One region of the Pseudonocardia sp. ICBG1142 genome, then DNA from elsewhere that is predicted to be linked to it. Evidence: riboswitches for the same ligand, from Rfam matches in the RefSeq annotation. Region 1 holds a riboswitch; each other region holds the start of a gene.

What was found. A riboswitch is a leader RNA that binds a small molecule or an ion and turns the genes downstream of it on or off. The one in region 1 is predicted to bind cobalamin.
Region 2: another riboswitch for cobalamin. It lies ahead of metE (5-methyltetrahydropteroyltriglutamate--homocysteine S-methyltransferase); the one in region 1 lies ahead of KPL59_RS24235 (hypothetical protein).
Region 3: another riboswitch for cobalamin. It lies ahead of KPL59_RS20735 (ribonucleoside-diphosphate reductase subunit alpha); the one in region 1 lies ahead of KPL59_RS24235 (hypothetical protein).

What each region holds. Positions count from the first base shown of each region.
Region 1 covers NZ_JAHLJC010000030.1:2,103,615-2,106,855, reverse strand. The annotation lists gene KPL59_RS24240 (chloride channel protein) at 1-1,121, shown strand, start outside; cobalamin riboswitch at 1,118-1,307, shown strand; gene KPL59_RS24235 (hypothetical protein) at 1,342-1,719, shown strand; gene KPL59_RS24230 (DNA polymerase IV) at 1,742-3,241, opposite strand, start outside.
Region 2 covers NZ_JAHLJC010000030.1:1,341,856-1,345,096, reverse strand. The annotation lists gene metE (5-methyltetrahydropteroyltriglutamate--homocysteine S-methyltransferase) at 1-1,188, opposite strand, end outside; cobalamin riboswitch at 1,315-1,524, opposite strand; gene mdo (NDMA-dependent methanol dehydrogenase) at 1,755-3,047, shown strand; gene KPL59_RS20660 (MoxR family ATPase) at 3,184-3,241, shown strand, end outside.
Region 3 covers NZ_JAHLJC010000030.1:1,360,997-1,364,237, reverse strand. The annotation lists gene KPL59_RS20750 (ABC transporter substrate-binding protein) at 1-545, shown strand, start outside; gene KPL59_RS20745 (four-helix bundle copper-binding protein) at 640-1,002, opposite strand; gene KPL59_RS35865 (hypothetical protein) at 1,018-1,140, shown strand; gene KPL59_RS20740 (hypothetical protein) at 1,173-1,559, shown strand; cobalamin riboswitch at 1,635-1,838, shown strand; gene KPL59_RS20735 (ribonucleoside-diphosphate reductase subunit alpha) at 1,969-3,241, shown strand, end outside.

The DNA of each region.
Region 1 (3,241 bases):
TGCGGGTGCCCGCCACCCGGCTGGTGCTCATGGTCGCCTGCGGTGCCGCGGGCGGGATCTCCGCGACGTTCGACGCGCCGGTCTCCGGGGTGGTGTTCGGCCTGGAGCTGATCCTGCGGTCGTTCAGCGCCGAGGCGTTCGGCGTGCTGGTGATCAGCTCGGTGGTCGCGAACGTCGTCGCCGAGGTGATCGCCGGCGACCGCGCGATCCTGACCCTGCCGCACTTCGACCTGGGCAGCCCCGCCCAGCTGCCGCTCTACGCGCTGCTCGGGCTGCTCGCCGGGCTGCTGGGCTGGGCCTTCGCCCGGATCCTCTACGTCGTCGAGGACGCCTGTGACGCCGTCTGGCGCGGCCCGGAGTGGTTGCGCCCGGCCGTCGGCGGGCTGCTGCTCGGCGCGCTGCTGCTGGCACTGCCCCAGATGTACGGCGTCGGCTACCCCGTGCTGGAGGCCGCGATCGGTGGCCGGTACGTCGTCGGGTTCCTGCTCCTGCTCGTCGTCGGGAAGATCCTCGCGTCCAGCCTCACCATCGGCATCGGCGGGTCCGGCGGTGTGTTCGCGCCGTCGCTGTTCGTCGGTGGCACCGCCGGGACCGCCTTCGGCTACGCCGCCGCGGCCCTGTTCCCGGCGCTGGACCTGCACCCCGGCGCGTTCGGTCTGGTCGGCATGGCGGCGGTGTTCGCGGGGGCCGCGCACGCCCCGATCACCGCGGTGCTCATCGTGTTCGAGCTGACCGGCGACTACGCCCTCATCCTGCCGCTGATGGCCGCCGTCGTCCTGGCCACCGGCCTGTCGAACCTGGTGTCGCGGGACAACATCTACACGCTCAAGCTGCTGCGACGCGGGATCGACCTCGCCGCCGACACCCCGACCGACGAGGCACTGCGCCGGGTCGTCGTCGCCCAGGTGATGCGTCCCGCCGACGGCACCCCGCCCGGCCCGGAGCTGCCCGCGCTGGACCCGGCCGCCCCGGTGCACGACGTCCTCGGGGTGCTCGCCGCGCACCGGGGAGCCGCGCTGCCCGTGCGGGAGCCGGACGGGCCGCTGCTCGGGACGCTCGCCGAACACGACCTGCTCGACCATCTGCGGGGGGTGTCGGGGCGGGGGACGGTTGACCACTGACCCGGTCGCGTGATGGGCTCCCCGACGACGACGGAACAGGAAGCCGGTGCGAATCCGGCGCGGTCCCGCCACTGTCACCGGGGAGTGCCCTCCCCACACCGGTGCCACCGCCCGCGAGGGTGGGAAGGCCGGGGAGGGCGTGGGGATCCGGGAGCCAGGAGACTGCCCGTCGTCGCGGATTCCCACTGGTGAGGGCGCGGACCCTCGAGGAGGACATGCGATGAGCCACGACCTGGTGGTGCTCGGTACCGACCCGTCCGGCGACGGCGCACCCCGCCCGGGTGCCCACGTCGCGGACCTGCTGGCCGACGCCGAGACCGTCTTCGCCTTCCCCCAGGCCGAGTCGACGGCCCTGTTCTACGCCGAGGCGTGGCGGGTCGAGCCGGTCACCCCGCGTGACGCCGTCGCCCGGATCGGGGCCTGGGCCGCCGCCGGACCCGCCGGCGGCGCGGTGCTGCTGGTCGGGGGCGACCCCGCGGCCGACGCCGCGCTCGGTGCGGTCCTCGACGGGCTGGCGCGCACCGTCCCGGCGTTGCGGGCCCGGGTCGCCGAGGGCAGCCGCGTCGCGCCGCCGCACCGCAGCCCGCTGATCGGCTGAGCCCGCCGGCGGGACGGCGCGCTCAGGCCCGCCAGCTGCCCAGCGGGTCGGCCCGGGTGAGGTCGGGGTCGGCGGCGTCGAGCGTGCGGGTGCGGCCGGGCCCGGTGTAGGCGGTCTCGAAGCGCACGGTGACCCGCCCGTGCCCGGCGCCCTGGACCCAGCCGTGGCCGTGCTCGGGGTGTGCGACGTCGTCGCCGGCGCGCCAGGGCCGGTCCGGGTCGGGTTCGCGGTCGGGGCGGCCCGGGCGGACGGGGCCGGGCACGTCGCCGGCGCCCGTGGTCGCGTCGGCCCCCGCGGTACCGCCGGTCCCCGCAGGACTGTCGGCCCCCGCGGCCGCGCCCGTCCCTGTCCTCGCGTCGGTGTCCGGAGGTGCGTCGGTGTCCGGCGGTGCGTCGAGCACGGCCACCCCCGCCGCGCCGGCCGGGGCGTCGGCCGCGGGTGGGGGGTCGAGGGCCGAGGCCGTCGTCCACCCGTTCTCCGAGGGCACCGCGTCGAACAGGGCCAGCGGCGGCTCGTCGCCGAAGCCGGACACCGACACTCCCAGCAGCCGCACCCCGCCCTCGCCGACCGCGCCCTCGGCCAGCCGGCGCGCCACCGCGACCAGGGTCGCCAGGTCCCGGGTGCCGAACGGGGTCGTCTCCGACCGGGTGTGGGTGGTGAAGTCCCCGGTCCGCGCCTTCACGGTGACGGTGCGGGCGGTCCGACCGTCGGCGACCAGCCGTCGGTGCACGGCGACGCAGATCGACTCCACCGCGGTGTGCACCGCGCTCATCGCGGTCAGGTCGGCGTCGAAGGTCGTCTCCGCGCTGATCTGCTTGGCGGCGCCGCGCGGGGCGACCGGACGGTCGTCGATGCCGCGGGCGAGACGGTGCAGCTCGGACCCGATCGCGCTGCCCAGCACCCCGGCGACCTCGCGGGCGTCCATAGCGGCGAGCTGCCCGATCGTCTCGATCCCGATCTTCCGCAGCGCCTCGCCGGAGACCGGCCCGATGCCCCACAGCGACCGCACCGGCAGCGGGTCGAGCACGGCCGCCTGCTCGGCGTGGGCGATCACCCGCAGCCCGTCCGGCTTGGCCAGCTCGGAGGCGATCTTCGCGATCTGCTTGCCCGACCCGGCGCCCACCGAGGCGGGCAGCCCGGTGCGGTCGCGCACCGCGCCGCGCAGCCGGGTGCCCCACTCCCGCACCTGGTCGGGGGAGGCGCCCACGAGGTCGGGCGGCTCCACGAACGCCTCGTCCACCGACACCGGCTCCAGCACGGGGGAGAACTCGCCGAGGACGGCCATGACCTCCTCGGACAGCGCCTTGTACAGGGAGAACCGGGGCGGCAGGACCGTCGCGTGCGGGCAGCGCCGCCGCGCCTGGCCCATCGGCATCGCCGAGCGTGCCCCGAACACCCGGGCCTGGTAGCTCGCCCCCGCGACGACGCCGCGCGGTCCCGCGCCGCCGACGAGGACCGGACGGTCGGCCAGGGTGGGCCGGGTGAGCTGCTCGACGGAGGCGAAGAACGCGTCCATGTCGAG
Region 2 (3,241 bases), 760 kb from region 1:
GGTGGCCGCGACCCGCTCCCTGGTGGCTCGTGCGGCGTCGAACTCCGCCGCGACCGCGTCCGGTCCCTCGTGCAGGGCGCGCCCGAGGAGCACGACCTCCTCGACCTTCTGCCGGGCGAACGCCAGCATGTCGACGACGTCGCCGGGCAGGGCCGTCTCGACGGTCAGGTCGTAGGGGACGTGCAGCAGCGAGCACGACGTGGAGACCTCGACCCGCCCTGCGACGCCGACCAGCCGCTGCGCCGTCGCCGGCGCCCGGTCCAGGTCGGTGCGCCACACGTTGCGCCCGTCGACGACGCCGGCCAGCACCACCTTCCGGTCCAGCCCGGGGACCGCCGGGTCGAGGGCATCGAGGTCGGCACCCCCCGCGACGAGGTCGAGCGCCAGCCCCTCGACGGCCGTGGCGGCGAGCGCGGGCAGCGCCGGGCCCAGCTCACCGAAGTACGACGCGACGAGGATCTTCGGCCGCCGGGTCGCCGAGGCGAGCCGGTCGTAGGCCCTGCGCAGCGCCGCGATCTCCTCCGGCGTCCGGTCGGCGGCGAAGGCCGGCTCGTCGAGCTGCACCCATTCCGCGCCCGCCTCGGCGAGCTCGGCGAGCAGGTCGCGGTAGACCTCGACGAGCGGCCCGAGCAGGTCCAGCGGGCGGAAGCCCTCCGGTGCGCCGTCGGCCGGTTTCGACAGCAGCAGGAAGGTCACCGGTCCGACCAGCACCGGGCGGGTGGTGACCCCGATGCGCAGGGCCTCCCGGAACTCGTCGAGGGCCTTGCGGCTGCCCGGCGCGAGTCGGGTGGCCGGGCCGACCTCGGGGACCAGGTAGTGGTAGTTCGTGTCGAACCACTTGGTCATCTCGCAGGCCGGGGCACCGGTGCGGCCGCGCGCCATCGCGAACAGCCGCTCCAGCGGGTCGGTGATGCCGGCGAAGCGCTCCGGCACCGCCCCGACCGCCAGCGCGGTGTCTCCGACGTGGTCGTAGAACGAGAACGTGTTGCCCGGCACCGAGCCGAGCCCGGCGTCGCGCAACCCGGTCCAGGTGTCGCGGCGCAGCCCGGCGGCGACGTCGTGCAGTGCCGACGCGTCGCTCCGCCCGGCCCAGTACGCCTCGGTCGCCCGCTTGAGCTCCCGGTCCGGCCCGATCCGGGGGTACCCCAGGACGGTACTGCCGATGGTGCTGCTGGAAGGAATGCTCACGGCCCTCTCTCCTCGCGAGTGCGGTGGAGGACCCGTCGCCGGCAGGGGGCGCCCGCGACCGCCGAGCACGACGGTGCCCGGTCGTCCGCCCGGCCCTCCCGCGAGGCCACGGATCCGCGCACGCCGGACGGCGCACGCACCGGCGGCAGGTCTTCGGACTCACGGGCGCACTGCTCACACCTACTGGCCGTCGCTTCCCGGGATCACTCCCAGTGCTGTTGACGGCGGTCGTTCCCGTTCACCGCTGCGGGGCAGTCCCGGATTCCCACCGGGTTCCCTCTTGCCTCGTGACGCCCCGTTCCCGGGATGACACGAACCGTCGGCGGACCGACCCTAACCCAGGACGAGCCCGGCGAACTGTTGCCGAACTCTCCCTGTTGCAATATGTTTGCAGCACTCAGCCCTCTCCACACGGATCGACGGGCGACCTCACCCTGCCCCCCTCCGTTCGGAGGGGTTTCCTGCCCGGTCTCCCGAGGGGTAATGCCGATCACCCCTGTGCGCGCGGCCACAGGGGTCCTAGCGTTCGGCCTCGACCCCATCCGCCTGCCTCAGAAAGGGCTGACATGCAGGTAGACGAGCTGCTCAAGCCGTTCCCCATCAAGGAGTTCCACCCGTTCCCGCGTGCGCTCATGGGCCCGGGGTCGCACGAGCTGATCGGCCCCGAGGCGCTCAAGCTGGGCTTCAAGAAGACCCTGGTGATGACGTCGGGCCTGCGCGGCACCGACATCGTCCACAAGATCGTCGAGTCGATGAAGTACCACGGCCTCGAGGTCGTGCTGTACGACAAGGTCGAGTCGAACCCCAAGGACTACAACGTCATGGACGCTGTGGGCCTCTACCAGCAGAACAACTGCGACTCCTTCGTCTCCATCGGCGGCGGCTCCTCGCACGACGCCTGCAAGGGCGCGCGCGTCTCGGTCGCCCACGACGGTCGCAACGTCAACGAGTTCGAGGGCTTCAACAAGTCCGAGAACCCGGCCAACCCGCCGCACATCGCGGTCTCCACCACGGCCGGTACCGGCTCGGAGACCTCGTGGGCCTACGTCATCACCGACACCACGACCGACCCCGACAACCCGCACAAGTACGTCGCCTTCGACGACGCGTCGGTCACCACCCTCGCGATCGACGACCCGGTGCTCTACTACGACTGCCCGATCGACTACACCGCGCAGTGCGGGTTCGACGTGCTCGCCCACGCCTCGGAGCCCTACGTCTCGCGGCTGGACTTCCAGCCGTCGCTGGGCAACGCCCTGCACGCCATCAAGCTGACCTCCCAGAACCTGCGCAAGGCCGTCTGGAACGGCCAGGAGCTCTCCGGCCGCGAGGGCATGATGTACGCGCAGTACATCGCCGCCCAGGCGTTCAACTCCGGTGGGCTCGGCATCATCCACTCGATCAGCCACGCGGTGTCGGCGTTCTACGACACCCACCACGGCCTGAACAACGCCATCGCGCTGCCCCGCGTGTGGGCGTTCAACATGCCGGTGGTCTACGAGCGCTTCGCCGACATCGCCGAGGCCATGGGTGTCGACACCCGCGGCATGACCAAGCCGCAGGCCGCCGACGCGGCGCTCGCCGCGTCCATCCGGCTGCTGCGCGACGTGGGCATCCCGGAGAAGTTCGCCGACGTCAAGCAGGACACCTACTCGAAGAACCGGCTCGGGGTCGGCCCGACCAAGTTCTACGAGAACGCGCCCACCATCATCGGCGACGCGGCCGACGTCGACCGGATCACCAACCACGTCCTCGGCGACGCCTGCACCCCGGGCAACCCGAAGGAGTGCACGTTCGAGACCGTCCGCCCGGTCGTCGACCACTCCATCAACGGTGACCTGGACGACCTGCTGACCTGATCCGCAGGTCAGGAGGTCCACCGTCGCACCGGCGGGCCCAGCCGTCCGAGGCGATACTCGGGTGGGTGGGCCCGCCGGCCGCGGCCCCGCTCGTCCCCGCACCAGAGCCGGTGCGGTCCGCGAAGGAGATACCCGAGTGTCCGAGGCTGTCGTCCCCACGGTGACCGAGGCGGCGGAGGCCGTCGCCTCGACCG
Region 3 (3,241 bases), 740 kb from region 1:
AGCGCGACGTCGCCCGCGCGCGGGAGCTCGTCGCGGCGGCGGGCGCGGACCGGCTGGAGGTGCCGCTGCTGTTCGACCCGTTCGACCCGATGTCGCGCCCGGCCGCCGACACCGTCGTGGAACAGCTCGCCGAGATCGGGCTGACCTGCACGCCACGCGAGCCGGACCCGCCCGACGCCGTCCCGACCCCGGGCATCCGGTTCCGCCGGGCCGCGGCGACCCCGCTCCCGCTGTACCTGCGCGCGGCCGCGGGCCCGGACCCCGCCGACGACGCCCCGCCCGTCGCGACCGCGGGCGAGGACGACGCACCGGCCGCGGCGGGACGGGCCGACGTGGGTGCCCTGCTCGCCACCGCGCGCGGGGTGCCGGACGAGGCACGCCGGGTCGAGGCCCTGCGACGCGCCCAGCTCCTGCTGCGCGACCGCTCGACCGTCTGGTCCTCGGGCGACGAGCACGTCGGCGTGTCCGCCGACCTGACCGGCGTCGAGCCCGCCCGGCCGGACACCGCCACCTGGGCCCGGTTCCACCGGCTGCGGATGGGGTGACCCGCTGCGGGCGGGGCTCCGAACCGCTCCCGGCCGCAGGACGGGCCGTGCCGCAGCCGGGTCACGGCAGGGCCACGGCACCGCCCGCCGGGCCTCAGGCGCCGGCGTGCTCGCGCAGCAGCGCCGCCGTCTCGCGGGTGACCTCGGCGTGCAGCCGACAGTGCTCGTGGTGGTCGGCGTGGGCGCCGCAGGCCGCGGCGGACGCCTCGCAGGCCAGCGCGGCGGCCGAGGCGGCGGCCTCGCCGACGGCCTTGTCCCCGGTGCGGCGGCCGAGCACGGCCGCGGCGGCGGTGCAGAGGTCGGCGGCGTCGAGCGCCAGCAGGACCTCGGTCTCCATCCCGCCGGAGGCGACCATCGCCGAGGCGCAGGCGGTGCTAGCGCGGGCGGCGTCGTGCAGCTTCTCGACGACGGCGGCCGGGGTGGTGACGCCGGCGGCGTCCAGGACGTGGTGGCTCACGGGATCTCCCTCTCGATGGTGGAACGGTCGGCGGCGGAGTACCCCACGGCGGGCCCTGCCTACCCGCCGCGCCTCGTCGACCACGACCGTCCGCCGGGCCGGTGCCGCCGGACACCCGTCGTCGCCGTGATCACCTGAACAGTTCGTCAGGTGTCACGTAGGGTCGGGGCGTGTCCGCCCTCCCCGCCGTCACCGCCTGCCGGGGGTGCTGCTGCGGCTCCGGCCGCAAGCACCCCGGCCTCGACCGCGACCACCACGACCGGCTGCTCGACCGGCTGACCGACGGCCTGGCCGGGCACGCCCGGCTGCGCACCAGCGAGTGCCTGGGCCCGTGCGCGGACTCCGACGTCCTGGTGGTCGCCCCGGCGCCCGGGGCCCGCCGGGCGGGCGCCCGGCCGGTCTGGCTCCGTGCGGTCCTGGACGCCGCGACCACGGACGCGGTCGCGGCCTGGGTGCGCGCCGGCGGGCCGGGACTCGCCGCCGTCCCGCCAGCACTCGCGGGGCACGTGTTCACCCCCGGCCCCCGGGCGACGGCCGAGGGGCGGGCGGCGGGCTGACCCCGGACCGCCGGTCACCGAGGGGGGTTGCATCCGCACCGATGGGGGGATGGAGTAGCTCCGCCCACAAGATGTAGTGTCCAGACCACTGGTGGTTCACCGGCCCGCCCGGGCCGGTGAGGCAAGAGGGAACCCGGTGGGAATCCGGGACTGCCCCGCAGCGGTGAACGGGAACGACCGCCGTCAACAGCACTGGGAGTGATCCCGGGAAGCGACGGCCAGTAGGTGTGAGCAGTGCGCCCGTGAGTCCGAAGACCTGCCACCGGTGCGCGTACCGACCGGTGCGCGCTGCTCCGGGGCCTCGTGGGACGGCACCAGGGTGCGGTGGGCCGCCGACGACACGCGACCCGCCGCCTCCTCGCACCGCGCCCGCCCCCGGAGGCGACGGCGACTCGCGAGGAGAGAGCCCGTGACGGCTTCCACCGCTGCACCGGCAACAGCACCCCCGGCCCTGCGCGTCATCCGGCGCGACGGCTCCGAGACCGGGTTCGACGCCACGAAGATCTCGGTGGCGACGACCAAGGCGTTCCTGGCGGTCGAGGGGGACTCGGGCGCGACGTCGTCGCGGCTGCACCACCTCGTGGCCGGGCTGACCGACCAGGTCGTCGCGGCGCTGACCCGGCACCCGGCGCACGCCGTGCACGTCGAGCAGATCCAGGACCAGGTCGAGCTCGCCCTGATGCGCGGCGGCCACCACAAGGTAGCCCGTTCCTACGTGCTCTACCGCGAGCAGCAGGCACGGGCCCGGGAACGCGACGGCGGGGACCGCGCGTCGGACGCGCCGGTCGTGCACGTCACCGGGCCCGACGGCAGCCGGACCCCACTGGACCGCGACCGGGTCGCCGCGGTGCTCGGCGAGGCGTGCGACGGCATCGACGACGTCGCGCCGGAGCCGGTGCTCGCCGAGCTGGACCGCACCGTCTACGACGGCATCACCGCCGACGAGCTGGCCCAGGCCCTGGTCCTGGCCGCCCGCACCCTGGTCGAGCGCGAGCCCGCGTACTCCCTGGTGGCGTCGCGACTGCTGCTGGACCGGCTCCGCGCCGAGGCCGTCTCGCACCTGGCGGGCACCCGGGAGACCCCGGACCACGCGACGATGACCGAGCGGTACGCGTCCTACACGAAGGACTACCTGCGCCACGCCATCGCGATCGGCCTGGTCGACCCCGAGCTCGCGACCTTCGACCTGGACCGGGTCACCGCCGCCCTCCGCCCGGACCGTGACCTGCAGATCGGCTTCCTCGGCCTGCAGACCCTCTACGACCGCTACTTCCTGCACGAGCGCGGCGTGCGCTTCGAGCTGCCGCAGGCGTTCTTCCTGCGGGTCGCGATGGGACTGGCGGTGCGCGAGATCGACCGCGAGGCCCGGGCGATCGAGTTCTACGAGGTCCTGTCGAGCTTCGACTTCATGGCCTCGACCCCGACGCTGTTCAACTCCGGCACCACCCGGCCGCAGCTGTCGTCGTGCTTCCTCACCACCGTCGACGACGACCTGGAGTCGATCTTCGGCGGCTACCGGAACAACGCGCTGCTGGCCAAGTACTCCGGCGGGCTCGGCAACGACTGGACCCCGGTCCGCGGCCTCGGCGCGCACATCCGCGGCACCAACGGCGTCTCCCAGGGGGTGGTGCCGTTCCTCAAGATCGCCGGGGACACGGCCGTCGCGGTGAACCAGGGCGGCA